DNA from 3 places in the Leifsonia sp. GW821-FHT13C09 genome. Region 1 is predicted to be linked to each of the others. Evidence: predicted binding sites of a transcription regulator. Region 1 holds the regulator's gene; each other region holds the start of a gene.
What was found. The regulator LexA, encoded in region 1, represses DNA repair genes until DNA is damaged. The targets are predictions, from matches to a motif close to TCGAACANNTGTTCGA.

Region 1 (9,518 bases):
TGGGCCGGTGAACGCGGTCTCCATCGCGATCTGCTGGTCGAGCATCATCCCGACGAGCAGGGCGAACGGGGACTGGTCGAGGAGGGCGTCGGCTTCGGCGTCGCCGGTGATCGTGATGGGCATGCCCTCATGCTCCCATCCGGCTCAGGCGAGGAGCAACAGCACCCCGGCGACCGCCGAGAGCAGCGCGAGCAGGAGGGCGATGCCCAGCAGCACCGCGTGCACGCGCAGGAAGGCGGTGGGGCGTCCGGCGGCGTCCCTGGCACGCTGGTCGGAACGCACCCGGGCGAAGAAGCGCGGCCAGGCGATCACGTTGAAGACGGCGTTGACGAACAGGACGAGGGCGGCGAAGACGGTCATGGTCCCTCCAGCGTAGGCGGAACCGGCCGGCCGAACCGCTCCGCGATGAGCGTGAGCAGGGCGCGGGCGGCCGCGCCGGGGCGGGGATGCGCCAGCACGCTCAGCCGCCAGTCCACGCGCGGCGTCAGCGGGCGGATCACGACGCCCTCCGCACGATTGACCGTGAGCTCCGGCAGGGCGCCGACGCCGAGCCCTGCGGCCACGAACCGCGGGATCTCGCCCAGGTCGGACACCTCCGTCGCGACCTCGCGGCCGAGCCCCGCGGCGGCGAGCGCGCGGTCGAGCACGACCCGGTTGCCGAAGCCCTCGCGCGCGTCCACCCAGCGCTCGGCGGCCAGCTCCGCGAGCGGGACGGCGGCGCGGGCCGCGAGCGGATGGCCCTCGGGGAGCACTGCGACGAACGGCACGTCGGCGAGCGGCAGCATCGTCGCGCCGAGCACCGGGTCAGGGAGACCGTAGAAGGCGACATCCAGCCGCCCCTGCCGGACGTCGTCCGCCAGCCCGGTGGAGCCGCTCGGCGACGGTCCGAGCCGGAGGTCGACGGCGGGGTGCCTGCGGCGGAACTCGCCCATGATCCCCGGGAGGTCGATGGAGGTCAGATTGGTGAAGATCCCCACCCGGACCACACCCCGCAGCGGTCCGTCGCCGGCCGCGAGGTCACGCAGCCGCTCGACCGACTGGAGGCCGACGCGCGCCTCGGCGAGCGCGGCCTCCCCCGTGCTCGTGAGGGTGACGCCGTGCGCGTCGCGCTCGAACAGCCGGGCGCCGAGCTCGCGCTCCAGGGCGGCCACCCCGGCCGAGACGGTGGACTGGGCGGCGAAGACGCGCGCGGCCGCACGCGTGAAGTTGAGCTCCTCGGCAACGGCCACGAAGTACTCGAGCTGACGGGTGTCCATGCGACCATGTTCTCGATCGTCTTGACCGATCGCAACCATCGCCTGCCTTCGTTGGACACGATTGCCGCTCGGGGCGGAGGATGTGGGCATGTCGATGAAAGCCCCCGCCACCCTCCCGCGCTCCGCGACGACGCCTTCGGCCGCACGGCCGTGGCGTCTCCGTCACGGCGCCGGCTTCTGGATCGTCGCCGCGGCGTTCCTCGCCGTCATGGCGTTCTCGACCATCCCCACCCCGCTGTATGCGCTGTACCAGCAGCGGAACGGCTTCCCGACCTGGGTCGTCACGGTGATCTTCGCGGCGTACGCGGTCGGCGTGATCGCGAGCCTCTTCCTGATCGGCCACCTGAGCGATTGGGCCGGCCGGCGCCGGATGGTGCTCGTCGCGATCGTGCTGGAGATCGTGGCGGCGGCAGTGTTCCTGGTCTGGAACGACGTGAGCGGCCTGATCGTCGCCCGCCTGATCTCCGGCGTCGGCGTCGGGGCGCTCACGGCGAGCGCGACGGCGCATCTCGGCGAGCTGAGGTCGGTCGCCCGACCGGCAGAGGGGTCGCGGCTGGCGAGCACGGTCTCCACGGTCGTCAACACCGGCGGCCTGGCGCTCGGACCGTTGATCGGCGGCGTGTTCGCGCAGTTCCTGCCCGCGCCGCTGCTGCTGCCGTACGCCGTGTTCCTGGTGGTCCTGGCTCTGGCCGCGCTGGCGGTCGCCCTGGTGCCGGAGACGGTGGAGCGCGCGGAGGAGCGCCCCGCGTACCGGCCGCAGCGCATCTCGGTGCCCGCGGCGTCCCGCGGCGCGTTCTCCGCCGCCGCCGTCGCCGCCTTCGCGGGCTTCGCCGTGTTCGGCCTGTTCACATCGCTTGCGCCGAGCGTCCTGGCCGGGACCTTCCATGTCGCGTCGCACCTCGTCGCCGGCGTCGTGCCGTTCTCGGTGTTCGCGGCGTCCGCGGTGTCGCAGATCGTTTTCGCACCGTTGCGGTCGCGCACGACGCTGATCGTCGCCGTGCCGCTCGTGGTCGTCGGCCTCGCGGGATTGGCGGTCGGCGTGCTGGGCGACTCGCTGCCGGTGTTCCTGGTCGCGGGCGTGCTGGCCGGCGCGGGGGTCGGGATGCTGTTCCGGGCGTCCATCCTGGTCGCCGGCTCGCTCGCCGCACCCGAGCGGCGCGGCGAGGTGCTGGCGGCGATCTTCCTGATCGCCTACATCGGGCTGGCGTTGCCGGTGCTGCTGGTCGGCGTCGCGCTCACCCTCTGGCCGCTCGTCCCGGTGCTGGTGGGGTTCGTCGCGATCGTTGCGGTTCTGTCCGTCGTCGCCGTCCTCCGCATGCTCCCCACGGCCGCCTGACCCCGCCCGACCGCCACCGTTCGCGCCCGGTGGCCGCCCATCGAGTACGCGCATAATCGGTCAGAAGCCGCCGAGTAGCCAGATTATCCGCGTACTCGCGTGTCAGGGGCCGGCGGTGAGTTGGACGCGGAGGGAGTCGACCCGGGTCGCGATCGCATCGTCGGCGGCCCAGCGCTGTGCGAGCCGGGACAGGATGGCGTTCAGCTCCTCGGCGGTCAGGCCCGCGGCGAGCGTGAGCCGCACCACGAGCTCGTCACCGGCGAGGCGGTAGTCCGGGTCGCCCGCCGCCAGCTCCACGTCGAGCACGCCGAGCTCGGACGCGATCGACGCCCGGAACGCCGTCACCACGACGGGGTCGCGGTGGCTCGGCAGCCAGGGCTGCCCCTGCGCGAGCGCCCAGACCGCGGGCCGCCGCAGGACGAACTCGGTCTCGGAGGTGGGGTCGAGCACCAGCAGCTCGGTCTCCTCCGACGCGGCGGCGAGCGCTGCGCGCGGACCGGCGGCCGGGACCGGTCGCGCCAGCGGATTCCAGGCCTGCATCGCCGTCACCGACGAGAACACGGGAAGGACGCGGCGCCCGTCCGGGCCCGCGACGGTGACGAGGGACAGCTCCTGGGTCTTGTCGACCGCGAGCCCGGCGTCGCTGACGCCCTCCTCGCCCAGCTCGGCGACGAGCGGGATGAGGAGGCGCACCGCGCGCACGGCGTCCACCACGGCCTCGGCTCCGACCTCGCCCGCCCGGAACGCGGCGAGCGCCCCGAGCAGTTCGGGAGGCGCGGACCCGTCGTCGTCACCGAACGGGTTGTCGTCGAACTCGCGGCCCGCCCAGGGCTGCCCTGCGGAGTCACCGGGTGAGGCGGCGAATCCGGCGAGCGTCGCCGCGAACCCGGCCAGCCGGTCGGCGCCAGTGGAGGTGGGGCCGGGCGAGGCAGATCCGGAGGACGGCTCCCTGCGACCGCCCTCGGGCCCGCGGTCGCCCTCCTCGGGCTCAGTCGCCGGCGACATCCAGCGCCTCGGGCAGGGTGAACGCTCCGGAGTAGAGCGCCTTGCCGACGATAGCGCCCTCCAGTCCCAGCGGCACCAGCGCGCGCAGCGCGGCGATGTCGTCGAGGCTGGAGATGCCGCCGGAGGCCACCACCGGTCGCTCGGTGCGCTCCATCACCTGGCGCAGCAGGTCCAGATTCGGGCCCTTGAGCGTGCCGTCCTTGGTCACGTCGGTGACGACGTAGCGGGCGCAGCCGGCCTGCTCGAGGCGGTCCAGCACCTCCCACAGGTCGCCGCCTTCGCGCGTCCAGCCGCGCGCCGCGAGCGTCGTCCCGCGCACGTCCAGGCCGACCGCGATCGCCTCGCCGTAGCGGGCGATCGCGTCGGCCGCCCACTCCGGGTTCTCCAGCGCCGCCGTACCGAGGTTGACGCGGGTCGCGCCGATCGCCAGCGCGTGCTCCAGCGACGCGTCGTCGCGGATGCCGCCGGAGAGCTCGATGTTGACGCCGTCGGTCTGGTCGATGACCTTCTTCAGGAGGTCGCGGTTGTCGCCGCGGCCGAACGCGGCGTCCAGGTCGACCAGGTGGATCCACTCGGCGCCGGCGTCCACCCATTCGGCGGCGGCGTCGACCGGGTCGCCGTAGCTGGTCTCGCTGCCGGCTTCGCCCTGCGTCAGTCGGACGGCCTTGCCGTCGGCGACGTCGACGGCGGGCAGCAGTACGAGCTTGGGAGATTGCGTGAGTTCGCTCATGTCGGTGTGGGTTTCCTCTGTCGGGGTCGTTCGGGTCCGCGTGACGGACGGGGATGGCGCTAGAGCGAGCCGATCCAGTTGCGCAGCAGCTTCAGGCCCGCCTCACCGGACTTCTCCGGGTGGAACTGGGTCGCGGTGAGCGGCCCGTTCTCCACCGCCGCCACGAAACGCGAGCCGTGCTCGGCCCAGGTCACCCGCGGCTGCGGGAACGGACCCGTGGCCTCCAGCGTCCAGTCCTGCGCCGCGTATGAGTGCACGAAGTAGAAGCGCTCGTCGCGGATGCCGTCGAACAGCACGGAGTCCTCCGGCGCCTGGACGGTGTTCCAGCCCATGTGCGGGACGACGTCGGCGCGCAGCCGGTCGACCGTGCCCGGCCACTCGCCGAGCCCTTCGCTTTCGATGCCGTGCTCGACGCCGCGCTCGAACAGCACCTGCATGCCGACGCAGATGCCGAGCACCGGTCGTCCGCCCGCGAGCCGCCGGTCGATGACCTCGTCGCCGTGCGAGCGGCGCAGCGCGTCGATGACCGCGGCGAAGGCGCCGACGCCGGGGACGAGGAGTCCGTCGGCCTCCTGCGCACGACGGCGGTTGCCGGTGAGCTCGACGTTCGCGCCGGCGGCCTCCAGCGCCTTGACCGCGGAGTGGACGTTGCCGGTCCCGTAGTCGAAGACGACGACGTCGGGTGCGCTCACAGCGCGCCCTTGGTGGAGGGGATGCCGGACACCAGCGGGTCGAGTGCTTTCGCCTGGCGGAACGCGCGCGCGAACGCCTTGAACTCGGCTTCCGCGATGTGGTGCGGGTCGCGGCCGCCGACGACCGTGACGTGCACGGTCAGCCCGGCGTTGAACGCGATCGCCTCGAAGACGTGCCGCACCATCGACCCGGTGAAGTGGCCGCCGATCAGGTGGAACTCGAACCCGGTCGGCTCGCCGCCGTGCACGAGGTAGGGGCGTCCGGAGATGTCGACCACGGCCTGCACGAGCGCCTCGTCGAGCGGGACCAGCGCGTCGCCGTAGCGGGAGATGCTGGACTTGTCGCCGAGCGCCTTCTTGATGGCCTGACCGAGGACGATCGCGACGTCCTCCACCGTGTGGTGCACGTCGATGTCGGTGTCGCCGCTCGCGCGCACCGTCAGGTCGGTGAGCGAGTGCTTGGCGAACGCGGTCAGCAGGTGGTCGTAGAACGGGACCGACGTGTGGATGTCGGACTTCCCGGTGCCGTCGAGGTCGAGGCTGAGCTCGATGCTCGACTCGCTGGTCGCGCGCTGAAGCTGGGCGGTCCGATTCGTCATGACTGCGAGCTTACCGACTGGGCGCCGGCCGTCGCGGCTCCGGAGGGGCGGCCGAGAGCGCGCAGCGCCTCCAGGAACGCGGTGGTCTCGGTCTCGGTGCCCGCGGTGACGCGCAGGTGGTTCGGGATGCCGACGTCCCGGATGAGGACGCCCCGCTCCAGGAGCGCCTCGAACACCGCATGCGGGTCGTCGACACCCCCGAAGAGCACGAAGTTGCTGCCGCTGCGGTGCGGGAGGTAGCCGAGCTCGGCGAGCTCCACGACGAGCCGGTCACGCTGCGTCCGGATCTCGCCGACCATCGCGAGCATCTCGTCCGCATGCGCGAGCGCGCCGAGCGCTGCCGCCTGCGTCAGAGCGGACAGGTGGTACGGCAGGCGTACCAGCCGCAGGGCGTCCACCACGGCGGGATCGGCGGCCAGGTAGCCGACGCGCGCGCCCGCGAACGCGAACGCCTTGCTCATCGTCCGCGAGATCAGCAGCCGCTCGCGCCCGGGGAGCAGCGTGAGCGCCGACGGCTCGCCCTCCGGCATGAACTCCGCGTACGCCTCGTCCACGATCACGATGCCGCGCGCCGCGGCGTAGACGGCCTCGACCGTCTCGAGCGACAGCGGGGTCCCGGTCGGGTTGTTCGGCGAGCAGAGGATGACGATGTCCGGGTCGTGCTCGCGCACGGCGGCCGCCGCGGTCTCGGGGGACAGTTCGAAATCGTCGTCGCGTCCGGCAGCGATCCAGCTCGTGCCGGTGCCGGAGGCGAGCAGCGGGTACATGGAGTACGTCGGAGCGAAGCCCAGGAGGCTGCGCCCGGGTCCGCCGAAAGCCTGCAGGATGTGCTGGAGCACCTCGTTGGACCCGTTCGCGGCCCAGAGCTGCTCGGCCGTGAGTCCGTGCCCGAGGTACCGGGCGAACGCCTCGCGCAGCTCGGTGAACTCGCGGTCGGGGTAGCGGTTCACCCCGGTCACCGCGACGGCGACCCGCGCGACGATGTCGGCGGCGACGTCCTCCGGAACCGGATGCGTGTTCTCGTTCACGTTCAACGCGACGGGCACGACCTTCTGCGGCGCCCCGTACGGAGTGCGGCCGCGCAGGTCGTCACGGATCGGAAGATCGGAGAGAGAAGTCACCCTTCAATGGTAGTCAGCGCCGCTGGGCGCTTCCGCCGTGTGACGCCCCGGGGCGCCCCCTCCGCGACCCGACACCCGCCGCGCCACTGCGCCCCGCAAAAGGGAGAACCGGCCCGAATCTCCTGCCGTACCCCCTTCCGCAGGAGTTTGCCCGGCCAGTCGCACCAAATCTCCTTCACCCAGGGGTGGCGCTGTCGCGGCGGACCGTGGAGGTGGTATCCCCCGCCCCGCAGGAAAACTCGCCCGAATCTCCTGCCGAACCCCCTTCCGCAGGAAATCGCCCGGCCTGTCGCACCAAATCTCCTGCCTTGGCGGCGGCCTGGGGTGGTGAGGAGTGGGGGGCGGTAACCACCTCGCTCACGCGGGGCAGCTACGCGGCGCTAGGCAGGTTGGCGATGTCCCCCACGTTCTTTCCCCCCCTTGGTCGGCAGCGCCGGCGGTTCTGACGCGCCCGAGCCCCCCCTACTTCTCGTACCGCGTAGGAATCGCCAACTGCTGCCCCGGCGTCACAACCGCCGACGACAACCCATTCAGGCTCACCAGCTCCGCGATCACATCGCGCGGGTCGGCCTTGGGCGCGATCCGCGACGCCACCGACCACAGCGAGTCGCCCGACTGGACCGTCACGTAGTGGAAGGTCACGTGCGTCTGCTCGCCGGTCGCAGCCGCACCCCCGCCGTTGAGCGCGAACACCATCGCACCGATCACGATCGGCAGCGCCACGAGCATCGTCAGCACGACGCGCCCGCGCCGCGTGAGCCGCAGCCGAACACGCCCGGCCGCCTGCGCGCCACCCACCTCGACGTTGTTCATACCAACGCTGTGAATCACTGCTGTGCTCATCGTGACCTCCAAAGGCTCCGGTCGAAGCTCTGTTCCGAATATATCTTCGAATGTTCGAGACCGCAATCCTCGGGCCGGCGAAAAAACCCGCACGTATTTCGAGACACACTCGAACACATGTTTGTCGGGCAGCCGTACTGTGGATACAGTTTCGATTGTCTGGACGTAAGACAACCAGGCACCACCGACATTCGGTTCCCCCGGGTGCCGGCGACGGTCACGAAGGGACGAGCGTGTCGAACGAGAACCAGGCTCCGCGCACGCGGCGCCGCAAGAACCTCAGCGAGAAGCAGCTCGCCATCCTCGACGTGATCCAGCGGTCGGTGAGCCAGCGCGGCTACCCGCCGAGCATGCGCGAGATCGGCGACGCCGTCGGCCTCTCCAGCCTCTCGTCCGTCACCCACCAGCTCAACCAGCTCGAGCTCAGCGGCTACCTCCGCCGCGACCCGAACCGGCCGCGTGCGCTGGAGATCCTCATCGACCTGCCGTCGGCCACCCCCGACTTCGAGAGCCAGACCCCGGTCGGCGACGCCGCGATGGTACCGCTCGTCGGCCGCATCGCCGCCGGCGTCCCGATCACCGCCGAGCAGCAGGTGGAGGAGGTGTTCCCGCTCCCCCGCCAGCTCGTCGGAAACGGCGAGCTCTTCATGCTCAAGGTGATCGGCGAGTCCATGATCGACGCCGCCATCTGCGACGGCGACTGGGTGGTCGTCCGCGCGCAGAACACCGCGGAGAACGGCGACATCGTCGCGGCCATGCTCGACGAGGAGGCCACCGTCAAGGTGTTCCGCCAGCGCGACGGCCACACCTGGCTGCTCCCCCGCAACTCCAACTTCGAGCCGATCCTCGGCGACTACTCCACAATCCTCGGCAAAGTCGTCGCCGTCCTCCGCGCCGTCTGACCCGAGACGTGACTAGTTGCGGGAATCGCCACGGCGATTTCCGCGATTAGTCACGTCTCGGCTGCGGAGGGGTGGGGTCAGGCCCAGCCGAGTTCCTGGAGGCGGGCGTCGGTGAGGCCGAAGTAGTGGCCGATCTCGTGCACGAGGGTGACGCGCACTCGCTCGCGGAGCTGCTCGACCGTCTCGCATGACGCCTCGAGGTTGTTGCGGAACAGCGTGATCCGGTCCGGCAGCTCCCCGAACCCGTAGACCCCGCGCCGCGTCAGCGGATGGCCGGTGTACAGCCCGTACAGCCGCGGCCGAGCGCCGGGCGGCTGATCCTGGATGATGAAGGCCACGTTCTCCAGCGGCCGCACCATGTCGTCAGGCAGACCGTCGAAGACGTCGTCCACGAGCCGCTCGAACTCGTCGTCCGCGATGCGCACCATGCGCTCATCATCCCCGAACGGCAGAGGCCGCGCTCCCCCGTCCGCGGAGAGCGGAACAGGGGTAGCGCGGCCTCGGCCGGCGCGAAGGTCAGGCGTTCACGCCCACGCGCTCCCGCACGTCGCGCGTCGCCGCGATGATGTTGCGCAGCGAGGCCACGGTCTCGTCGTAGCCGCGGGTCTTGAGCCCGCAGTCCGGGTTCACCCAGAGCTGACGGCCCGGGATGGCGCTGAGCGCCGTCTCCAGCAGCTCCGTCACCTCGGCGACCGACGGCACGCGCGGCGAGTGGATGTCGTAGACGCCCGGGCCGATCCCGTGCTCGAAGCCGGAGCGCTGGATGTCGTGCACGACCTCCATGCGGCTGCGGGCGGCCTCGATGCTGGTCACGTCCGCGTCCAGGTTGCGGATCGCGTCGATGACCACGCCGAACTCCGAGTAGCAGAGGTGCGTGTGGATCTGGGTCGCGTCCGCCACCCCGGAGGTCGCGAGCCGGAACGACCCCACCGACCACTCCAGGTACCCGGGCTGGTCGGCGCGCTTGAGCGGCAGCAGCTCGCGCAGGGCCGGCTCGTCCACCTGCACGACGCGGATGCCCGCGGCCTCCAGGT
Region 2 (9,518 bases), 310 kb from region 1:
CTGCTGCCCAACAACGCGGTCGAGTACTTCGTCTCGTACTACGACTACTACCAGCCCGAGGCCTACGTCCCGCAGACGGACACCTTCATCGAGAAGGACTCCTCGGTCAACGCCGAGGTCGAGCGGCTGCGGCACTCCACCACCAACTCGCTGCTCAGCCGGCGCGACGTGGTCGTGGTCTCCACCGTCTCCTGCATCTACGGCCTCGGCGCCGCGGAGGAGTACCTGGAGGCGATGGTCGCCCTCCAGGTCGGGCAGAACGTCGGCCGCGACGCGCTCATCCGGCGGTTCGTCGCGATGCAGTACGAGCGCAACGACGTCGACTTCTCGCGCGGCAAGTTCCGCGTGCGGGGCGACACCATCGAGATCATCCCGATGTACGAGGAGCACGCGGTCCGCGTCGAGCTGTTCGGCGACGAGATCGAAGCGCTGTACTCGCTGCACCCGCTCACCGGCGAGGTGCTGCAGAAGATGGACGCCGTGTCGGTCTTCCCGGCCACGCACTACGCCGCCAGCCCGGCGACGATGCAGCGCGCCATCGGCACCATCCAGGAGGAGCTGCGCGAGCGGCTGCAGGAGCTGGAGCGCGAGGGCAAGCTGCTGGAGGCGCAGCGGCTCCGGATGCGCACCCAGTTCGACCTGGAGATGATGGAGCAGATCGGATTCTGCTCCGGCATCGAGAACTACTCGCGGCACATCGACGGCCGGCAGCCCGGCGAGGCGCCGAACTGCCTGCTCGACTACTTCCCGGACGACTTCCTCGTCGTCATCGACGAGTCGCACGTGACCGTCCCGCAGATCGGCGCCATGTACGAAGGCGACGCCTCGCGCAAGCGCACGCTGGTCGAGCACGGCTTCCGCCTGCCCAGCGCCCTCGACAACCGTCCGCTGCGCTGGAACGAGTTCAAGGACCGCGTCGGCCAGACGGTATACCTGTCGGCGACCCCGGGCCAGTACGAGATGGGCGTCGCGGACGGCGTGGTCGAGCAGATCATCCGTCCGACCGGCCTGGTCGATCCGCAGATCGTCGTCAAGCCGACCAAGGGCCAGATCGACGACCTGCTCGAGGAGATCCGGCTGCGCGTCGAGCGCGACGAGCGCATCCTGGTCACCACGCTGACCAAGAAGATGGCCGAGGAGCTCACCGACTTCCTCGCCGAGGCCGGCGTGAAGGTCCGCTACCTGCACTCGGATGTGGACACCCTCCGCCGCGTCGAGCTGCTGACCGAGCTGCGCGCCGGCGTCTACGACGTGCTGGTCGGCATCAACCTCCTCCGCGAGGGCCTGGACCTGCCGGAGGTGTCGCTGGTGGCGATCCTCGACGCCGACAAGGAGGGCTTCCTCCGCTCGTCGACGTCGCTCATCCAGACCATCGGCCGCGCGGCCCGAAACGTCTCGGGCGAGGTGCACATGTACGCGGACGTGCTCACCGACTCGATGAAGAACGCGATCGAGGAGACCGACCGCCGCCGTGAGCTCCAACTCGAATACAACCGCGCCAACGGGATCGACCCGCAGCCCCTCCGCAAGCGCATCGCCGACATCACAGACGTGCTGGCCCGCGAGGAGGCCGACACGGCCCGGATGCTCGCCGGCCGCGAGCAGCGCCGCAAGAGCCCGACGCCGAACCTGCGGAACGGCGGCATCGCCGCCCAGGGCGCAGCCGAGCTGGAGTCGCTGATCGCGGACCTCAACGACCAGATGCTCGCCGCGGCAGGCGAACTGAAGTTCGAGCTGGCGGCGCGCCTGCGCGACGAGCTGTCGGATCTGAAGCGCGACCTTCGGCAGATGGAGAAGGCCGGGCACCTGGGCTGAGCGCCGGCTACATCGGCATCAGCTCTCCCACCTCGACGCTCCCGCCGTAGCCGAGGCCGGGGCAGCCTTCCGCCAGCGCGGTCGCCGCCGCCAGGTCGGCCGCTTCGACGAACGCGTAGCCGGACAGGGCGTTGGCTCCGGCCGGCGCTCCCAGCAGCGCGGTCGTCCCGACGCGGCTGCCCGGGTCGGTCACCGTCGGGCCGATCTTCTCGAACCAGGCGCCCCAGGCGGCGATCTCGTCCTCCGTGGCGGTCACGGCGGGGTCGTTGCGGAACGCGAACACGAACGCAGACATGATGTCCTCCTTCTGAATCCGGTTGACGTCGGACGTCAACTCAGCAGTACGACGTGGCAGGTCACCCGAAATCGACAGCGCCCGCGCCACCTCCGCGCTACGGTGGCAGAGTGGGTTCGACGGCGACGCGGACACGGCAGCGGTGGGGGATGGTCACCGCCGCCGCGGTGCTGCTCGCCCTCTCGGGGGTGGCGCTCGCCTTCCAGGGCGCTCCGGTCTTCACCGGGCTCCGGTTCACCCCGCCGGCCGCCGACCTGCAGCCGCACCCCGGGGAGCAGCGGGCCACCGGCACTCCCGCGCCGTCGGAGATCCCGCACGAGACCCGCGTCGACCTGACCTGGGTGACCTACGCGGTCATCGCGTTGATCGTCGTCGTCCTGCTCGGCCTGCTCTGGCGATACCTGCGGAGGAGGCTTCATCCTGCGCTCCCCGGACTCAGCGGCGCTGTCGACGGCTCTACCGAGGGGACCGTCGCACCCGAGCCGCCCGCGCAGCCGCGTCCCGAGCGCGTCCGCCGCGGCCTCGACCGCGCCCTCGATCTGCTCGGCGAGGGCCGGGAGCCGCGGGACGCCATCGAGCGGGCCTGGCTCGGGCTGGAGGAGGGCGCGGCCGACAGCGGTGTCCACCGCCTGCCGGCCGAGACGCCGGGGGAGTTCGTCCGCCGCGTCCTCGCCCGGGTCGCGTCCGACCGCGATGCCGCCGGTGATCTTCTCGACCTCTACCTGCGCGCCCGATTCAGCGACGCGCCCGTGACCGCGACCGATGTGGCTGCGGCCCGCGCCGCGATCGAGGCGTTGCGCGCCTCGTGGGGGACCGCAGCGGTGGGCGGGGTGGACCGGTGACGCGCGCGCGGATGGTCCGGCGTGCCGTCGGCTGCGTCGTCGCGGCCGCGGTGGTCGGGGTGGCGGCCTGGTTCTTCGGGATGGACGCCCCGCACGCCGTCGGCCTCGGGTTCGTGGTCTTCGCGCTCGGCGCCGTGCTCTCGCTGCTCGGGGATCAGGCCGAGGTCACCTGGCCGGTGCCGTCGCCGCAGCCGCGGCCCGGCGCCCGGCGGGACGTGGTCCAGCTCGGCTGGGCGCTCGGCGCCCGCGGCGGACGCGTGTCCCCGGAGGCGGTCCGCCGGTTGCGCGGGCTCGCCGCCGAGGTGCTCGACCGGCACGGTGTGCAGCTGGACGACGTGACCGCCGCGCCCCAGGTCATCGCACTCCTGGGAGAGGAGACCGCCCGCCTGTTGCACAAGGGCAGCGCCGTCGCCCCGCGCCCGAAGGAGTTCGCCGCCTCGCTCGCCCGGCTGGAGGCGCTGGCCGGCCCCGGCCCCGAGGCGCACCGGCACGCGCAGGACGGTGGTCAGGCGGCGTACCAACGGACGCAGGACGGCGGTTCGGCGGCGCACCCTGCTCCGGCCTCGGCGGGGTCGCCTCCCTCCGCGGCAGGCGGTTCGGCCGAACCGCTCACCACCGAGCGAGGAGCCGCATGACGCCCACCGCCTCCACCACGCGCACGTCCCGCGGCGCCGACACGACAGGAGCCCGATGACCCCGGAAACTTCCGCCGCCGCAGCGCAGAGCACCGCGGCGGCCGACGCCGTGCCGGCCGACGCCGCGCCGGCCCACGCCACGCCGGCCGACCCGGCGACCGGCCCCGCCCCGCTCCCCGTCGCCGAGGTCGCCCGGCTCGGCGCCGAGGTCCTCGACCGCGTGGAGTCCGTCGTCGTCGGGATGCGCGAGCCCCTGCACATCGCACTCGCCACGGTCCTGGCCGGCGGCCACGTGCTGTTCGAGGACGTCCCCGGCCTCGGCAAGACGCTCGCCGCGCGCAGCATCGCGAGCGCCGTCGGCCTGGACTTCCGGCGGCTGCAGTGCACGCCCGACCTGCTGCCGTCCGACATCACCGGCTCCTTCGTCTACGTGCCGTCGACCGCCGAGTTCGAGTTCCGGCCGGGGCCCGTGTTCACCGGGCTGTTCCTCGCGGACGAGATCAACCGCACCTCGCCGAAGACGCAGTCCGCGCTCCTGGAGGCGATGGCCGAGGGACAGGTGTCCGTCGAGGGGCGCAGCTTCGCGCTGCCACGGCCCTTCCACGTGGTCGCGACGGCGAACCCGATCGAGTCGGAGGGCACCTACGCCCTCCCGGAGGCGCAGCTCGATCGCTTCATGGTCCGGCTCGGTGTCGGCTACCCGGACCCGGACGGCGAGACGCAGGTGCTCCTCGCCCGCGTCGCCCGGCGGCACGAGGTCGCCACGGTCGAACCGGTCACCGACGCCCGGACGCTGCTGGCGATGCAGGCGGGCGTCGAGAGCGTGGACGTGGACCCCGACATCGCCGCCTACTGCGTCCGGCTGGCCGCGGCCACGCGTCGGCACCGCTCTGTAGAGGTGGGGGCGTCGCCGCGCGGGTCGCAGGGCCTCCTGCTGGTCGCCCGGGCGCTGGCGGTGCTCGCCGGCCGCGACTTCGTCATCCCCGACGACGTCAAGCGGGTCGCGGTCCCGGTCCTCGCGCACCGGCTGACGCTGACCGTGCAGGCGTGGACCAGCGGCGTGAGCGCGTCGCAGGTGGTCCTGGAGGTCGTGTCCTCCGTGCCCGGACCGCCGGCGGTGGGCGTGCGCGAGCGGGAGGCCGCGGACTGATGTCGCTGTGGTCGCGGGCGCGCATGCCCGGCCCGCGCGAGCGGACCGAGGCGCCGGCCGGCGGCTCCGGGTGGGCGCTGAGCCCGGCGGTGACCGCGGCCGCGATCGTCGCTGCGGTGTGCCTGGTCGCCGCGTTCGTGCTGTCCCGGGTCGAGCTGGTGCTGGTCGCGGCGCCGCTGCTGCTGGTGGCGGTGGCCGGCTGGTCGTCGCGGCCGGAGTCCGCGGCCGCCCGCACCCGCGTGAGCATCGCCGGCGACGACCCGGACGGCCGCGTGCGCGTCGACGCCGTGGCGGAGGCGGACGGCCGGCCGGACGGCGTGCACCTGCGCATCCACCGCGCGGATCGTGCGCCAGAGGACGCGGTGGTCACGCCGCGCGAGGCGGCGCGGCTGCGCTTCCGCGTCGCCGTCTCGCACTCCGGCCCGCAGCGGATCCTGTCGCTCGCCGCCCGCGGGATCGGGCCGGACGCGGCGTGGACCGGTGACCCGGGTCTCCCGGCCGTCGCGGAGCGCGTCGTCCGCCCGGTCGCCCAGCGGGTGCGGAGCCTCCCGCTGCCCGCGCGCCTGCTCGGACTGACCGGTGGCCACGTCTCCACCCGGCCGGGCGACGGCGGCGAGTTCCGGGACATCGACCGGTTCCGCCCCGGCGACCGGCTCCGCCGCATCGACTGGAAGGCGACCGCCCGCCTCGCCCAGCGCCCCGGCGAGCTGTATGTGCGCCGGACGACGGCGACCTCCGACGCCGCGGTGCAGCTCGTCCTGGACGCCCGCGACGACGTCCCCGGCGCGGTCGCCGGCTGGGCGGCGCCGTACCCGCGGCCCGGAGCGACGTCGCTCGACCTCGCGCGGGAGGCCGCGGTGTCCTTGGCCGGCGCCTACGCCGCTGCGTCCGACCGTGTGGGGTTCGACGACCTCTCCGACGCGCGCCGTGCGCTGCCTCCGCGCGCGGGCGCGCGACACCTGCACCGGGTCCAGCGCGCGGTGGAGCTGACCACCGCGCACGGGTCGGCGACCGAGCGCGCCAGGGCGCCTCGGCTCGCGCAAGGGGCGGTGGTGTTCGTGATGTCCACCTTCCTCGACGACCAGGCCATGCGTCTGGCGCTCACCTGGCGCGCGGCGGGGCACCGGGTGATCGCGGTGGACGTACTGCCGCCGCGCACCGTCCACGACCTGCCGTCCCGGGAACGGCTGGCGCTGCGGATCGTGGACCTGGAGCGCGGCCTGCGACTGGACCGGCTGCGAGCGGCAGGGACCGAGCTGCTGGTGTGGGCGTCGCCCGACCGCGACGCGACACTGCGCCGGCTGGCGACGCCGAGGAGGCGGATATGAGCAGCGGGACGGGGGTGAGCGGCGCGGGTGAGCAGACTCCGGCCACCCCCGACCTCGGCCTCACCCTCCCGGCCTGGTCGCTCCGCGTGGCGTTCGCGGTCGTCGCCGTCCCGCTCGCCGTGAGCACCGCGCCCAGCGGCCCGTGGCCCGCCCTGGCCGTCCTCCTCACCGGGGTGGCGGTCGCCGTCCCGCGCTGGCGGGTCGCGTGGGTGCTCATCGGCGTGCTCGCGTTCTCCACCCTCCTCGAACCGGGCACGCTCACGCTCCGGCTGCTCGCCGTGATCGCCGCCGTCCACGTGCTGCACATGCTCGCGGCCTGGATGCTGGTCCTCCCCGCGAGGGCGCGGTTGCAGCCGGCCGTGCTGCTGCCGTCGCTGCGGCGCCTGGTCCTCATCCAGGTGCCCGTGCAGGCGGCCGCGATCGTGCTGCTGCTCGTCGCCCGGCCCGCCGCGGCGCCGTGGCTGGCGATGGTCTCCGGCGCCGCGATCGTCGGGCTGGTGGCCCTCCTGGCGGCGCTCCTGCTCGCCCGGCCGCGGGCTTGATCCCGGCGCCGGGTACGAATGTCGGTGGTGCGGCGTACGCTCGCGCGTGGTCGCACATCCTCTGGCCGAGTTGCTAGGATCGAACAAAGCTTCGAACTCGCCTACACGGCCTCCGACGGGGGCGTCGCGCGGTGCGCGGTGGGCGAACACGCGGGTGGGGCGACGGCGAATAGCGGAGAATGGAACGAGTGAGCACTCTGAATAGCAGGAGTTCGGGCAGCAGGAGTTCGGCGGGCAATCCGAGCAAGGTCGTGGGGTCGCACCTCAGCGTCCGCGGCGCCCGCGTGCACAACCTCCACAACGTCGACCTCGAGATCCCGCGCGATTCGCTGGTCGTCTTCACGGGACTGTCCGGCTCGGGCAAGTCCTCGCTCGCCTTCGACACGATCTTCGCGGAGGGGCAGCGCCGCTACGTCGAATCGCTGTCCGCGTACGCGCGGCAGTTCCTCGGCCAGGTCGACCGGCCCGACGTCGACTTCATCGAGGGCCTGAGCCCCGCGGTGTCGATCGACCAGAAGTCCACCAACCGCAACCCGCGGTCGACGGTCGGCACCATCACCGAGATCTACGACTACATGCGCCTGCTCTGGGCGCGCATCGGCGTCCCGCACTGCCCGGTCTGCGGCGAGAAGATCCAGCGCCAGACGGTGCAGCAGATCGCCGACCAGCTCATGGAGCTGGAGCCGGGCACGCGCTACATGGTGGTCAGCCCGGTCATCTCGCAGAAGAAGGGCGAGTTCGTCGACCTCTTCAAGGAGCTCGCCGCGAGCGGCTATTCGCGCGCGCTCGTGGACGGCGAGCAGATCCAGCTCAGCGAGCCGCCGACGCTGAAGAAGCAGTACAAGCACGACATCTCCGTCGTGGTCGACCGTCTGGTCGCCGGACCCGACATCCTCGGGCGGCTCACCGACTCGCTGGAGACCGCGCTGCGGCTCACCGACGGCCTGGTGCAGGTCAACTTCGTGGACCGCGAAGGTCCCGAGGCGTGGCAGTCGTTCAGCGAGAAGCTGTCCTGCCCGAACAGCCACCCGATCCAGCTCACCGAGATCGAGCCGCGCACCTTCTCGTTCAACGCGCCGTTCGGCGCCTGCCCGGAGTGCTCCGGGCTCGGCACGCGCATGTCGGTGGATGAAGACCTGCTGCTCGGCGACGACGAGCTCAGCATCGCTGACGGCGTCATCGTTCCCTGGACCACGCAGGGCAAGGGCCTCTTCAACTACTACGAGAAGCTGCTCGACGGCCTCGCCCGCGACCTCGGCTTCTCGCTGAAGACGCCGTGGAAGAAGCTGCCGCAGAACGTGCAGGAGGCCGTGCTCCGCGGCGACAACTTCGAGGTCAAGGTGCGGTGGAAGAACCGCTACGGCCGCGAGATGTCCTACACGTCCGGCTTCGAAGGCGTCGTGCCCTACATCGAGCGCCAGTACGCGCAGGCCGAGACCGACAGCCAGCGCACCCGGTGGGCCGAGTACCTCCGCGAGGTGCCGTGCCCGGTCTGCCAGGGCAAGCGGCTGAAGCCCGAGGTGCTCTCGGTGCTCGTCCACGGCGCGTCCATCGCGGACGCGTCCCTGCTCAGCCTGTCGGACGCCCGTGCCTTCATGGAGAAGCTGCACCTCACCGAGCGCGAGCAGAAGATCGGCGCGCAGGTGCTGCGCGAGATCAAGATCCGCCTGGACTTCCTCATCCAGGTCGGCCTGAGCTATCTCGACCTGGCCCGCGCGGCGGCGACGCTGTCCGGTGGCGAGGCGCAGCGCATCCGCCTGGCGACCCAGATCGGGTCGGGCCTCACCGGCGTGCTGTACGTCCTGGACGAGCCGAGCATCGGCCTCCACCAGCGCGACAACCGCCGCCTGATCGACACGCTCGTCGCGCTGCGCGATCTCGGCAACACGCTGATCGTGGTCGAGCACGACGAGGACACCATCCGCACGGCCGACTGGATCGTGGACATCGGTCCGGGGGCCGGCGTCAACGGCGGCCACGTCGTGCACTCCGGCTCCTACGACGAGCTGCTGGCCAACACCGAGTCGCTGACCGGCGACTACCTGGCCGGCCGGCGCGAGATCGCCATCCCGGAGAAGCGGCGCAAGATCGACAAGAAGCGCGTGCTCCGGGTGGTGGACGCGGAGGCCAACAACCTCAAGAAGGTGACAGTCGACTTCCCGCTCGGCGCGTTCGTGGCGGTCACGGGCGTCTCGGGCTCCGGCAAGTCCTCGCTGGTCAACGACATCCTGTACCGGGTGCTCGCCAACAAGCTCAACGGCGCCCGCAAGCTGCCGGGCAAGCACCGCACGGTGACCGGACTGGAGAACCTGGACAAGGTCGTGCACGTCGACCAGGCGCCGATCGGGCGCACGCCGCGCTCCAACCCGGCGACCTACACAGGCGTCTTCGACCGCATCCGCACCCTGTTCGCGGAGACGCCGGAGGCCAAGGTCCGCGGTTACCTGCCGGGCCGGTTCAGCTTCAACGTCAAGGGCGGTCGCTGCGAGACCTGCTCGGGCGACGGCACGATCAAGATCGAGATGAACTTCCTGCCCGACGTCTACGTCGCGTGCGAGGTCTGCGGGGGAGCGCGGTACAACCGCGACACCCTAACTGTGCACTACAAGGGCAAGAACATCGCCGAGGTGCTCGACATGCCGATCAGCGAGGCGGCCGAGTTCTTCCGGCCGATCTCGGCGATCCACCGCTACCTGCAGACCCTCGTGGACGTCGGCCTCGGCTACGTCCGTCTCGGGCAGAGCGCCACGACGCTGTCCGGCGGCGAGGCGCAGCGCGTCAAGCTCGCGACGGAACTCCAGCGCCGGTCGAACGGACGCAGCGTGTACGTGCTCGACGAGCCGACCACCGGGCTGCACTTCGAGGACGTCCGCAAGCTCCTCCTGGTGCTCAACGGCCTGCTCGACAAGGG
Region 3 (9,518 bases), 560 kb from region 1:
GATGGGCCCCGCCCGGCCCGGGCGCGTCGGCGACGCGCTCGCCGGCGACGCCGAGCTCGACGTGACCGGGGACAACTCCGGCAACATCTTCCTGCTGCTCGGCACCGAGCCCTCGCGGAGCTGGCGCAGCTTCACCGCCGAGATCATGGACGCCGCGCTCGCGGAGGACATCGGCGTGATCGTCTTCCTCGGCGCGATGCTGGCCGACGTCCCGCACACCCGGCCGATCTCGGTCTTCGCCACCAGCGAGTCGGCCGCCGTCCGCGCCGAGCTCGGGATCGAGCGCTCCACCTACGAGGGGCCCGTCGGCATCCTCAGCGCGCTCGCCGAGGGCGCGGAGGACGTCGGCATCCCGACCATCTCGATCTGGGCCTCCGTGCCGCACTACGTGCACAACGCGCCGAGCCCCAAGGCGGTGCTCGCGCTCATCGACAAGCTCGAGGAACTGGTCGACGTGACCATCCCGCGCGGATCGCTGGTCGAGGAGGCCGCCGCCTGGGAGGCCGGGATCGACGCCCTCGCCTCCGACGACGAGGAGATGGCCGCCTACATCCAGCAGCTCGAGCAGGCACGCGACACCGTGGACTCGCCCGAGGCGAGCGGAGAGGCGATCGCCCAGGAGTTCGAGCGGTACCTCCGCCGCCGCGGCGACGGGCGGGACGGACGCGACGGCCGCGACGGCAAAGCGGGCGACGACCCGCGCCGGGGCTGAATAGCGCGGGACTTCACCCGCGCGCCCGGGTGCCCGGGCGCGTCTGCCCGGTCAGGCCTCCAGCACGCCCGTCCCCAGCAGCACCATCAGCAGGCCGCCCAGCGCGATCCGGTAGATCACGAACGGCAGGAAGCTGCGCCGTGAGATGTAGCCCATGAAGAAGGCGATCACGACGAGCCCGACCACGAACGAGACGACCGTCGCGGCGGCCGTCTCGACCGGGCCGAAGAGCTCCGGGGTGCACGTGCCCGCGGCCTCGAGCGCCGCCGAGCACGGCTCCTTGAACGCCTTATAGAGCTGGTAGAGGCCGCTGCCGAAGACCGCGGGAATCGCGAGCAGGAACGAGTAGCGGGCGGCGGCGCGGCGCTGGTAGCCCATGAACAGCCCGGCCGTGATGGTGCCGCCCGAGCGCGAGACGCCGGGGATCAGGGCGAGCGCCTGGGCGAAACCGAAGATGATCCCATGCCCCCAGGTGAGCTCGCGCAGCCGCCGGGTCTTCGCCCCCACCCGGTCGGCGATCCCAAGCAGGACGCCGAAGACGATCAGCGTCGTGGCGACGATCCAGAGCGACCGGAAGGTGGTCTCGATCGCGTCCTGGAAAAGCAGCCCGAGGACGACGATCGGCACGCTGCCGACGATCACCAGCCAGCCCATCCGGGCATCGGGGTCGTTCCGCGTGATGCGGCCGAGCAGCGCCTGGAACCATCGGGTGACGATGCGGGCGATGTCGCGCCAGAAGTACAGCAGCACCGCCGCCTCGGTGCCGAGCTGGATGATCGCGGTGAAGCGGGCGCCGGGGTCTGCTCCGGTTCCCAGCAGCGTCCCGACGATGCGGATGTGGGCGCTGGAGGAGATCGGCAGGAACTCGGTGAGTCCCTGGACGACACCCAGGATGAGGGCGTTGAGGAATTCCACGAAGGCTCTTTCAGTAGCTGCGCAGGAGGTCGCGCAGGACGGACCTCCCGAACCCTAGTGCCTCCAACGGCACCCGCTCGTCGACCCCGTGGAACATCCCGGGGAAGTCGAGATCGCTCGGCAGCCGCAGCGGAGCGAAGCCGTACCCGGTGATCCCGAGCCGGCTGAGCGCCTTGTTGTCGGTGCCTCCGGAGAGCAGGTACGGCAGTACCGGAGCGCCCGGGTCGTGCCGTTCCAGCGTGCCGGTGATGGCGTCGACCAGCTCGCCTCCGAACTCCGCCTCGAGGCCGATGTCGCGGTGCATGACCTGGATCTCCACGTCGTCGCCGATCAGCTCGCGCACCTCCGCGAGCACCCGGTCCTCGTCGCCCGGCAGCGTGCGGATGTCGATGAGCGCCTCCGCCGTGTCCGGGATGACGTTGTGCTTGTAGCCGGCCTCCAGCAGCGTCGGGTTGCTGGTCGCCCGCAACGTCGCCAGGATGAAGCCCGCAGCCGTCCCCGTGCGGAGCACCACCTCGTCGGGGCCGACCCGCTCGGGATCGACGTCGAGCAGCCGGCCGAGCTCCGCGATCAGCCGGGTCGTGGTGTCGGTAAGCTGGATCGGCCACTCGCGGCGGCCGATCGCGACGACCGCCTCCGCGAGCTTCGTGATCGCGTTGTCCTTGATGAGCCGGGAACCGTGGGCGGCGCGGCCGCGGGCGATCAGCTTGATCCAGACCAGGGACTTCTCCCCCGTCTGCAGCAGGTACGCGCGCCGGCCGCCGAGGTCGATGGAGTAGCCGCCGACCTCGCTGATCGCCTCCGTGGCGCCGGCGAAGAGCTGCGGCTGGGTGTCCACCAGGAAGTGCGAGCCGCGCCGGCCGCCGTCCTCCTCGTCGGCGAAGAACGCGAGCACCAGGTCGCGCTCGGGCTGTTCCCCCGCGCCGAGGATGTCGCCGACAGCGGTCAGGATCATCGCATCCATGTTCTTCATGTCGACCGCGCCGCGGCCCCAGAGCAGGCCGTCCTTGACCACGCCGCCGAACGGATCCACCGACCAGTTGCGCGGGTCGGCGGGGACGACGTCCAGGTGGCCGTGCACGACGAGGGCGGGCTTGGCGCTGTTGCGACCCTCCACCCGGGCGACGACGCTCGCCCGGCCCGGGTCGGACTCGAAGACCTGCGGGGCGAGCCCCAGCGCGCTCAGCCGTGCCTCAACGTACTCGGCCGCCTCGGTCTCGCCGTTGGACCGGCCCTCGCCGAAGTTCGTGGTGTCGAAACGGATGAGGTCGCGCGCGATGATGGCGGTCTCGTCCAGCTCGGTCTCGTCAGGCCCGGTGTCGGTGGAGTCGGTCATCCCCCCACGCTACCGGGCGGGCCGCCCCGCCACGCCCGGGGTGTGCGACGATGTCAGAGCGGGGGTCGGTTTCGTGCTAGTGTCTTTCTTCGGCAGCCGGAAGCTTCGGCGGCCGGAAACACCCGTCCGGGTGGCGGAAATGGCAGACGCGCTAGCTTGAGGTGCTAGTGCCCGTATAGGGCGTGGGGGTTCAAGTCCCCCCTCGGACACCGGCAAGGCCCCGATCGAGAGATCGGGGCCTTCGTGTTTCCCCCGGAGTCCTTCTTCTTTTCCTCTGGCCCTTCTACTGTGGCGTGCATGGCGAACCCGAAGCGCTCTCAGCAGAGCCTGCTCACGGTCCTCCTCGCGCTCGGCGCGAACATCGTCGTCGCGCTCGCGAAGACCGTCGCGGCGGTGATCACCGGGTCCGCGTCGATGGTCGCGGAGGCGGCGCACTCCTGGGCGGACTCCGGAAACGAGGTCTTCCTGCTCCAGGCCGAGCGCCGCGCGCGCCGCCCGCAGGACGACCTCCACCCGACCGGCTACGGCCGAGAGGCCTATGTGTGGTCGTTGTTCGCGGCGGTGGGACTGTTCACGGCGGGCGCGGTCGTCTCGATCCTGCACGGCTTCTCCCAGCTCGGCACCGGAGAGCCGGACACCGACTACCTGATCAACTACATCGTGCTCGCCGTCGCCTTCGTGTTCGAGGGCTTCTCCTTCGTGCAGTCCTTCGGCCAGGCCAGGTCGACGGCGGTCGAACGCGAAACCGGCACGCTGGAGCACATCCTCAGCACCTCCAATCCGACGCTGCGGGCGGTCGTCGCGGAGGACGCGGCCGCGCTGATCGGGCTGGTCATCGCGTTCCTCGGCGTGCTCCTCCATGAGCTCACCGGGAACGCCGTGTACGACGCGGTCGGCTCCATCCTCGTCGGCGTCCTGCTCGCGGTCGTGGCGGTCGTGCTGATCGATCGCAACCGGCGCTTCCTTCTCGGGGAGCCGGCGCCGGACCGGGTGAACCAGGCGGCGCTCGTGTCGCTTCTGCAGCATCCGCAGGTCGAGCGGGTCACCTACCTCCACCTGGAGTACGTCGGGCCGGAGCGCGTCTTCCTCGTCGCGGCCGTCGACCTCATCGGCGACGACCCGGAATCCGACGTCGCGGACGATCTGTACGACGTCGAGCAGGACATCGAACGCAACGAGCACGTCGCGGAAGCGGTGCTCACCCTGTCGCGGCGGGGTGCGCCCGCCCTGCTGCCTCGCGACGCGCACGCCCTCGAACAGCGATAGCGGCCACATCCCGACCGCATTCAGCGGCACACTGGGGGCATGGCCAGCACGGGATCCCGCACCCTCCAACTCCTGTCGCTCCTGCAGACGCACCGGTACTGGCCGGGCCAGGAGCTCGCCGACCGGCTGGAGGTGTCTCCGCGAACGCTCCGCCGCGACGTGGAGCGGCTGCGCGACCTCGGCTATCCGGTCGACGCCATGCGCGGGTCGCCGGCGGCTACCAGCTGGCCCCCGGAGCGTCGCTGCCGCCGCTCGTGGTCGACGACGAGGAGGCCGTGGCGCTCGCGGTGGGCCTGCGCACCGCCGCGCAGAGCGGCGTCGCCGGGGTCGCCGACGCGTCCGTCCGGGCGCTCGCGAAGGTCGTGCAGGTGATGCCGCCACGGCTGCGCCGCCGGGTGGACGCCCTGCGCGTCGCGACGCTCGCCTCCGAGCTGGCGCCCGGTCCGGTGGTGGACGCCGAACTCCTGACCGTAGTGGCGCAGTCCTGCCGGGATGAGGAGCGACTGGTGTTCTCCTATGTGCGCCGCGACGGGGCCGCCTCCGAGCGCACCGTGGAGCCGCACCGGCTGGTCTCGGTCGGACGGCGCTGGTATCTCGTGGCGTACGACCTTGGCCGGTTCGACTGGCGGAGCTTCCGGCTGGACCGGATGACCGGGGCCCGGCCGACCGGGGCGCGCTTCCGGCCGCGGACGCTGCCCGCCGCCGACGCCGCCGAGTACGTGCGCGCATCGCTCGCCGGGGCCGTGGAGTCCCTGGTCGTGGACGCGGTGATCGCGGCTCCGCTCGCCGAGGTTGAGCGGGCGATCGGGCGCTGGGTGGAGGCCGAGCCGGAGGCCCCGGCGGAGGACGGCACGGCCCGCACCCGGGTGCGGATCACGGCGGACTCCGCCGAGTGGGCGCTGTTCGGCCTCGCCGCGGTCGCCGCGCCCTTCACGATCGACGGGCCCGCAGAGGTGCGGGAGCTGGCCGCCGTCTGGGGCGACCGTTTCGCGGCGGCCGGTAGACTCGTCACCCGATGAGCACCCCCCAGCCCGCCTCGAATCCCCCCGCCCCGACGCACGCCGACATCAAGCGCTGGCGGCAGTACCTGGCCGACGAGCGCGCCGAGGCCGCCGTCTACCGCGACCTCGCCGGACGCCGGGAGGGCGAGGAGCGGGAGATCCTGCTCGCGCTCGCCGAGGCCGAGCGCCGCCACGAGCAGCACTGGCTCGACCTCCTCGGCGACCAGGTCGGCCGCCCGCTGCGCGGCGACATCCGCACCCGGATGCTCGGCTTCCTGGCGCGCCGGTTCGGCTCGGTCTTCGTGCTCGCGCTGGCGCAGCGGGCGGAGGCACGGTCCCCGTACGCGGACGACGCGGACGCCACACCCCAGATGGCGGCGGACGAGCAGGTGCACGAGGAAGTCGTGCGCGCGCTCGCCGCCCGCGGCCGGCAGCGGCTCTCCGGCACGTTCCGCGCGGCCGTGTTCGGCGCCAACGACGGCCTGGTCAGCAACCTGGCGCTCGTGCTCGGCGTCGCGGCGAGCGGGGTGCCGAGCCACGTCGTGCTGCTCACCGGCATCTCCGGCCTCCTCGCCGGCGCACTGTCGATGGGCGCCGGCGAGTACGTCTCGGTTCGGTCGCAGCGCGAGCTGCTGGAGGCCTCCAGCCCGAACCCGGCCACCAGTTCCGCGCTCTCCCACCTGGATGTGGACGCGAACGAGCTGACCCTCGTCTACCGGGCCCGCGGTATGGACCAGACGGAGGCGCAGGCGCACGCCCATGAGGTGCTGACGACGCTCGGCGCCTACACATCGCCGGTGGCGGTGCCGGGTGCCGTGGAGGACGAGCACGAGGCCGTCGGCAACGGCTGGAGCGCCGCCGTGTCGAGCTTCTGCTTCTTCGCCTCCGGTGCGCTCATCCCGATCCTGCCGTTCCTGTTCGGGCTGACCGGCACGGCGGCGATCGTGGTCGCCGCCGTGCTCGTCGGCCTCGTGCTGCTGGGGACGGGCGCGATCGTCGGACTGCTGTCGGGCGCTTCTCCGCTCAAGCGGGCGCTGCGGCAGCTCGCGATCGGGTACGGGGCCGCGGCCGCGACGTACCTGCTGGGGCTGCTGTTCGGGGCGACGGTCGGCTGACGCCCTCGGTGGTGCGGCTCAGCGCCGCCTGCGGTCTCCCCCGTCGACGCCGTACACCAGCGCGCCGGCCAGCGGGATGAGCAGGAACCACAGCCAGCTGTAGGCGTAGCCCCACGCCATCCCGGTCAGGAAGAACAGGATGACGGCGACGAACGGCATGACCGAGACCACGAGCACCCCCCAGCGGGTGATCGGCCGGCCGTGCTCACCGGGCGCGGGCGGGTAGCCCCACGGGCTCGGGCCGGGCTGCGACGCCTGCCACGCGGCGGCCGCCGGTCCGGGCGGAGCGGAGTCCGGGCCCCCGGCGCCGTCCAGATGCAGCACTCCCGGCAGGTCGGTGAACAGCGGCTGCAGGTCGCCGCGGGTGACGGCGGACCGCGCGGACGCGATGCGCGACTGCAACTCGGCCTCGCTCAGCCTCCCCTGCGCGGCGTGCGACTGCAGCGCGGCGACGGCGCGCTCCCGTTCGTCGTTGCTGAGGCGCAGCGACGCGTTCGACGGATCCCCGAAGTCTGTCATGCGGTCAGTATGGCAGTACGACCGTATCCCTGGTGCGCTCCGTCGGTGCGCAGGTTTACACTTGCATTCGAACATACGTTCGATCGAGAGGAACCCGCGCTCATGACCGACATCGACGAGGCGGTGGCCGTGTGGACCACCGAGGACGGCATCCCGACCCGCCTGGTCTGGCGCTCCACGCGCTACCGGGTGAGCGACACCCCGACGGTGTGGGCGGAGATCTGCCCGTGGTGGAAGCCCTTCGGCGAGCACCGCTACGGGGTCGGGGCACTCCCGAGGGAGATCGGCGGCTGGCGGTTCCAGGCGACAAGCGACGGCGGGGTGGCCCACGTGTTCGACGTGCGGCACGACGCCGACGACCGGAGCTGGCGGCTGGTGCGGATCTTCGACTGACGGGCGACCGCATCCAGCCCTCGCCCGGGGAGCCTCCGCCACCCGGCCCCGCCCATCCCCTACCCTCTCTCAACGTGACGAACGACGACCGCTACGGATCCGATGTGCTGGCCACCGACTGGAGGAACACCGGACGGAAGGCCGTGCCGACCGTGGAGGCCGTGCGGGACCTGGTGGTCGAGGAGGCCGGCACCGGGTTCTGCGGCGCGATCGTGCGGCTGGAGGCGCAGACCGTCGAGCTGGAGGACTACTTCGGGGCGAAGCGCGTGTTCCCGCTGGGGGCGGCCTTCCTCATCGACGGGGAGCCCGTGAAGCTCGTCGTGCCGGGCCGCGCGCCTGCCGGCCGGGGGCGCACCGCCTCCGGCTCTTTCGCGGTCGGCGAGCAGAAGGCGCGCGTCGCCCGCGCCAGCCGCATCTTCGTGGAGGGCCGCCACGACGCCGAACTGGTGGAGCGCGTCTGGGGTGACGACCTCCGGGTGGAGGGCGTCGTCGTGGAGTACCTGGAGGGCGTCGACGACCTGGACGCGATCGTGCGCGAGTTCGCCCCCGACCGCGGCCGGCGTATCGGTGTGCTGGTCGACCACCTGGTGCCGGGCTCCAAGGAGAGCCGGATCGCCGAACAGGTCGCGCGCGGGCCGTACGGCGCGCACGTCCTCGTGGTCGGCCACCCCTACATCGACATCTGGCAGGCCGTGAAGCCGGCGCGGGTCGGGCTGGAGGCGTGGCCGTCGATCCCACGCTCCATCGAGTGGAAGCACGGCATCTGCGCCGCGCTCGGCCTCCCCCACGACACCCAGGCCGACATCGCCCGGGCGTGGAAGCGGATCCTCGGCCAGGTGCGAACCTACGCCGACCTGGAACCCGCCCTCCTCGGCCGCGTAGAGCAACTCATCGACTTCGTAACAGAACCCCTCCCCCGCGCGTAGCGCAGGAGATTCCGCCGCGACACGCGCCTGAACTCCTGCGGAACGACGCCCGGCAGGAGTTCCGGGCCGTTTCTCCTGTTGGCGCATCGGCGTATTTTCGACCCAGAATCCATTTGCGGTATTCGAACATGTGTTCGAAAATAGACGTATGTCCCTGGCAGTCGCACGCACCTTCCCCGACCCGGTCGCCGACCGGGCGCAGGTGCACGAGCTGCAGTCGCGCATCCGGCAGATGCAGGCGACCAAGCTGGACGCGCGGCGGCTGGAGACGCATCCCGCGCTGGCCGCGCTACTGCCCGGCGGCGCGCTCAAGGCCGGCGCCGCCTACACGGTGCACGGCTCCACCACGCTCCTGATGGCGATGCTCGCTGGGCCGAGCGCCGCGGGCGCCTGGTGCGGCGTGGTCGGGATGCCCGACTTCGGGGCGGAGGCCGCCGGCCGGTTCGGCATCGACCTGGAGCGGCTCGTGCTGGTGCCGCATCCCGGGCCGCAGTGGCTGACCGTCACCGCCGCGATGGCGGACGTGCTCGGCGTGATCGCCGTCGCGCCCCCGGAACGGCCGAAGAGCGGCGACGTCGCGCGACTGACCGCGCGGCTGCGGCAGCGGGAGGCCACGCTCGTCGTCGCCGGCGACTGGCCGCAGGCGGAGGCGGCGCTCTCCGTCGTCCGCAGCGGCTGGGACGGCCTGGGCGCCGGCGCCGGCTACCTCTCCTCCCGGCGGGTGACCGTGGAGGCCGCACCCCGCGGCGGGGCCGGCCCGCGGCGCCGCGCCGAGCTCTGGCTGCCGGCAGTCGACGAGACGTTCCGCGCCTCCGCCCCCACGCGCCTGGAGGCGGTGAGCTAGATGCGCCAGGTCACCCGCGCGATCGTGCTCTGGTGCCCCGACTGGCCGGTCATCGCCGCCCGGCAGCGCCTCGAGCTGCCCGCAGACGTGCCGCTGGCGCTGGTCGAGAAGGGGATGGTGTTCGCCTGCTCCGCGCACGCCCGCGCCGACGGCGTCACCCGCGGGCTCCGGGTCAGGGAGGCGCAGTCGCGCTGCCCGCAGCTGGAGATCGTCCTCTACGACCCGGTGCTGGACGCGCGCGCCTTCGAACCGGTGCTGACCGCGATCGAGGAGATCACCCCGGGCGTCCAGGCGGTGCGGCCGGGCACCTGCGTCCTGCGTGCGCGGGGGCCGGCGCGCTACTACGGCGGCGAGGAGGCAGCGGCGGCTGAGCTGCTGCGCTGCCTGGCAGGGCTGGAGGACGTGACCGGGCTCGCGCTCGACGACGTGCGGATCGGGATCGCCGACGGGCCGTTCGCCGCCGAGCAGGCGGCGCGCTCCACCGGGCCCGC

Region 2: uvrA (excinuclease ABC subunit UvrA) is a predicted target of LexA. The motif match lies at 6,687-6,702, and genes of this name have one in related genera.
Region 3: AC1ROW_RS02665 (DUF6504 family protein) is a predicted target of LexA. The motif match lies at 6,932-6,947, and genes of this name have one in related genera.

The regions. Positions count from the first base shown of each region.
Region 1 covers NZ_JBXAPS010000001.1:3,121-12,638, reverse strand. Annotated here, with positions in the region: gene AC1ROW_RS00070 (HhH-GPD-type base excision DNA repair protein) at 1-123, opposite strand, end outside; gene AC1ROW_RS00065 (SCO4848 family membrane protein) at 145-360, opposite strand; gene AC1ROW_RS00060 (LysR family transcriptional regulator) at 357-1,256, opposite strand; gene AC1ROW_RS00055 (MFS transporter) at 1,345-2,592, shown strand; gene AC1ROW_RS00050 (SseB family protein) at 2,695-3,597, opposite strand; gene priA (bifunctional 1-(5-phosphoribosyl)-5-((5-phosphoribosylamino)methylideneamino)imidazole-4-carboxamide isomerase/phosphoribosylanthranilate isomerase PriA) at 3,581-4,327, opposite strand; gene hisH (imidazole glycerol phosphate synthase subunit HisH) at 4,387-5,019, opposite strand; gene hisB (imidazoleglycerol-phosphate dehydratase HisB) at 5,016-5,618, opposite strand; gene AC1ROW_RS00030 (histidinol-phosphate transaminase) at 5,615-6,739, opposite strand; gene AC1ROW_RS00025 (LysM peptidoglycan-binding domain-containing protein) at 7,202-7,552, opposite strand; gene lexA (transcriptional repressor LexA) at 7,816-8,484, shown strand; gene AC1ROW_RS00015 (metallopeptidase family protein) at 8,562-8,912, opposite strand; gene metE (5-methyltetrahydropteroyltriglutamate--homocysteine S-methyltransferase) at 9,001-9,518, opposite strand, start outside.
Region 2 covers NZ_JBXAPS010000001.1:309,947-319,464, forward strand. Annotated here, with positions in the region: gene uvrB (excinuclease ABC subunit UvrB) at 1-1,815, shown strand, start outside; gene AC1ROW_RS01475 (hypothetical protein) at 1,823-2,110, opposite strand; gene AC1ROW_RS01480 (DUF4129 domain-containing protein) at 2,221-2,952, shown strand; gene AC1ROW_RS01485 (hypothetical protein) at 2,964-3,587, shown strand; gene AC1ROW_RS01490 (AAA family ATPase) at 3,643-4,737, shown strand; gene AC1ROW_RS01495 (DUF58 domain-containing protein) at 4,737-6,065, shown strand; gene AC1ROW_RS01500 (hypothetical protein) at 6,062-6,607, shown strand; gene uvrA (excinuclease ABC subunit UvrA) at 6,859-9,518, shown strand, end outside.
Region 3 covers NZ_JBXAPS010000001.1:558,536-568,053, forward strand. Annotated here, with positions in the region: gene AC1ROW_RS02620 (proteasome assembly chaperone family protein) at 1-712, shown strand, start outside; gene AC1ROW_RS02625 (undecaprenyl-diphosphate phosphatase) at 764-1,627, opposite strand; gene AC1ROW_RS02630 (M20/M25/M40 family metallo-hydrolase) at 1,638-2,963, opposite strand; tRNA gene AC1ROW_RS02635 (tRNA-Leu) at 3,088-3,172, shown strand; gene AC1ROW_RS02640 (cation diffusion facilitator family transporter) at 3,261-4,229, shown strand; gene AC1ROW_RS02645 (helix-turn-helix domain-containing protein) at 4,269-4,601, shown strand; gene AC1ROW_RS02650 (helix-turn-helix transcriptional regulator) at 4,484-5,248, shown strand; gene AC1ROW_RS02655 (VIT1/CCC1 transporter family protein) at 5,245-6,345, shown strand; gene AC1ROW_RS02660 (DUF1707 domain-containing protein) at 6,364-6,864, opposite strand; gene AC1ROW_RS02665 (DUF6504 family protein) at 6,967-7,257, shown strand; gene AC1ROW_RS02670 (DUF3097 domain-containing protein) at 7,332-8,183, shown strand; gene imuA' (DnaE2-dependent mutagenesis accessory factor ImuA') at 8,332-9,027, shown strand; gene AC1ROW_RS02680 (DNA polymerase Y family protein) at 9,028-9,518, shown strand, end outside.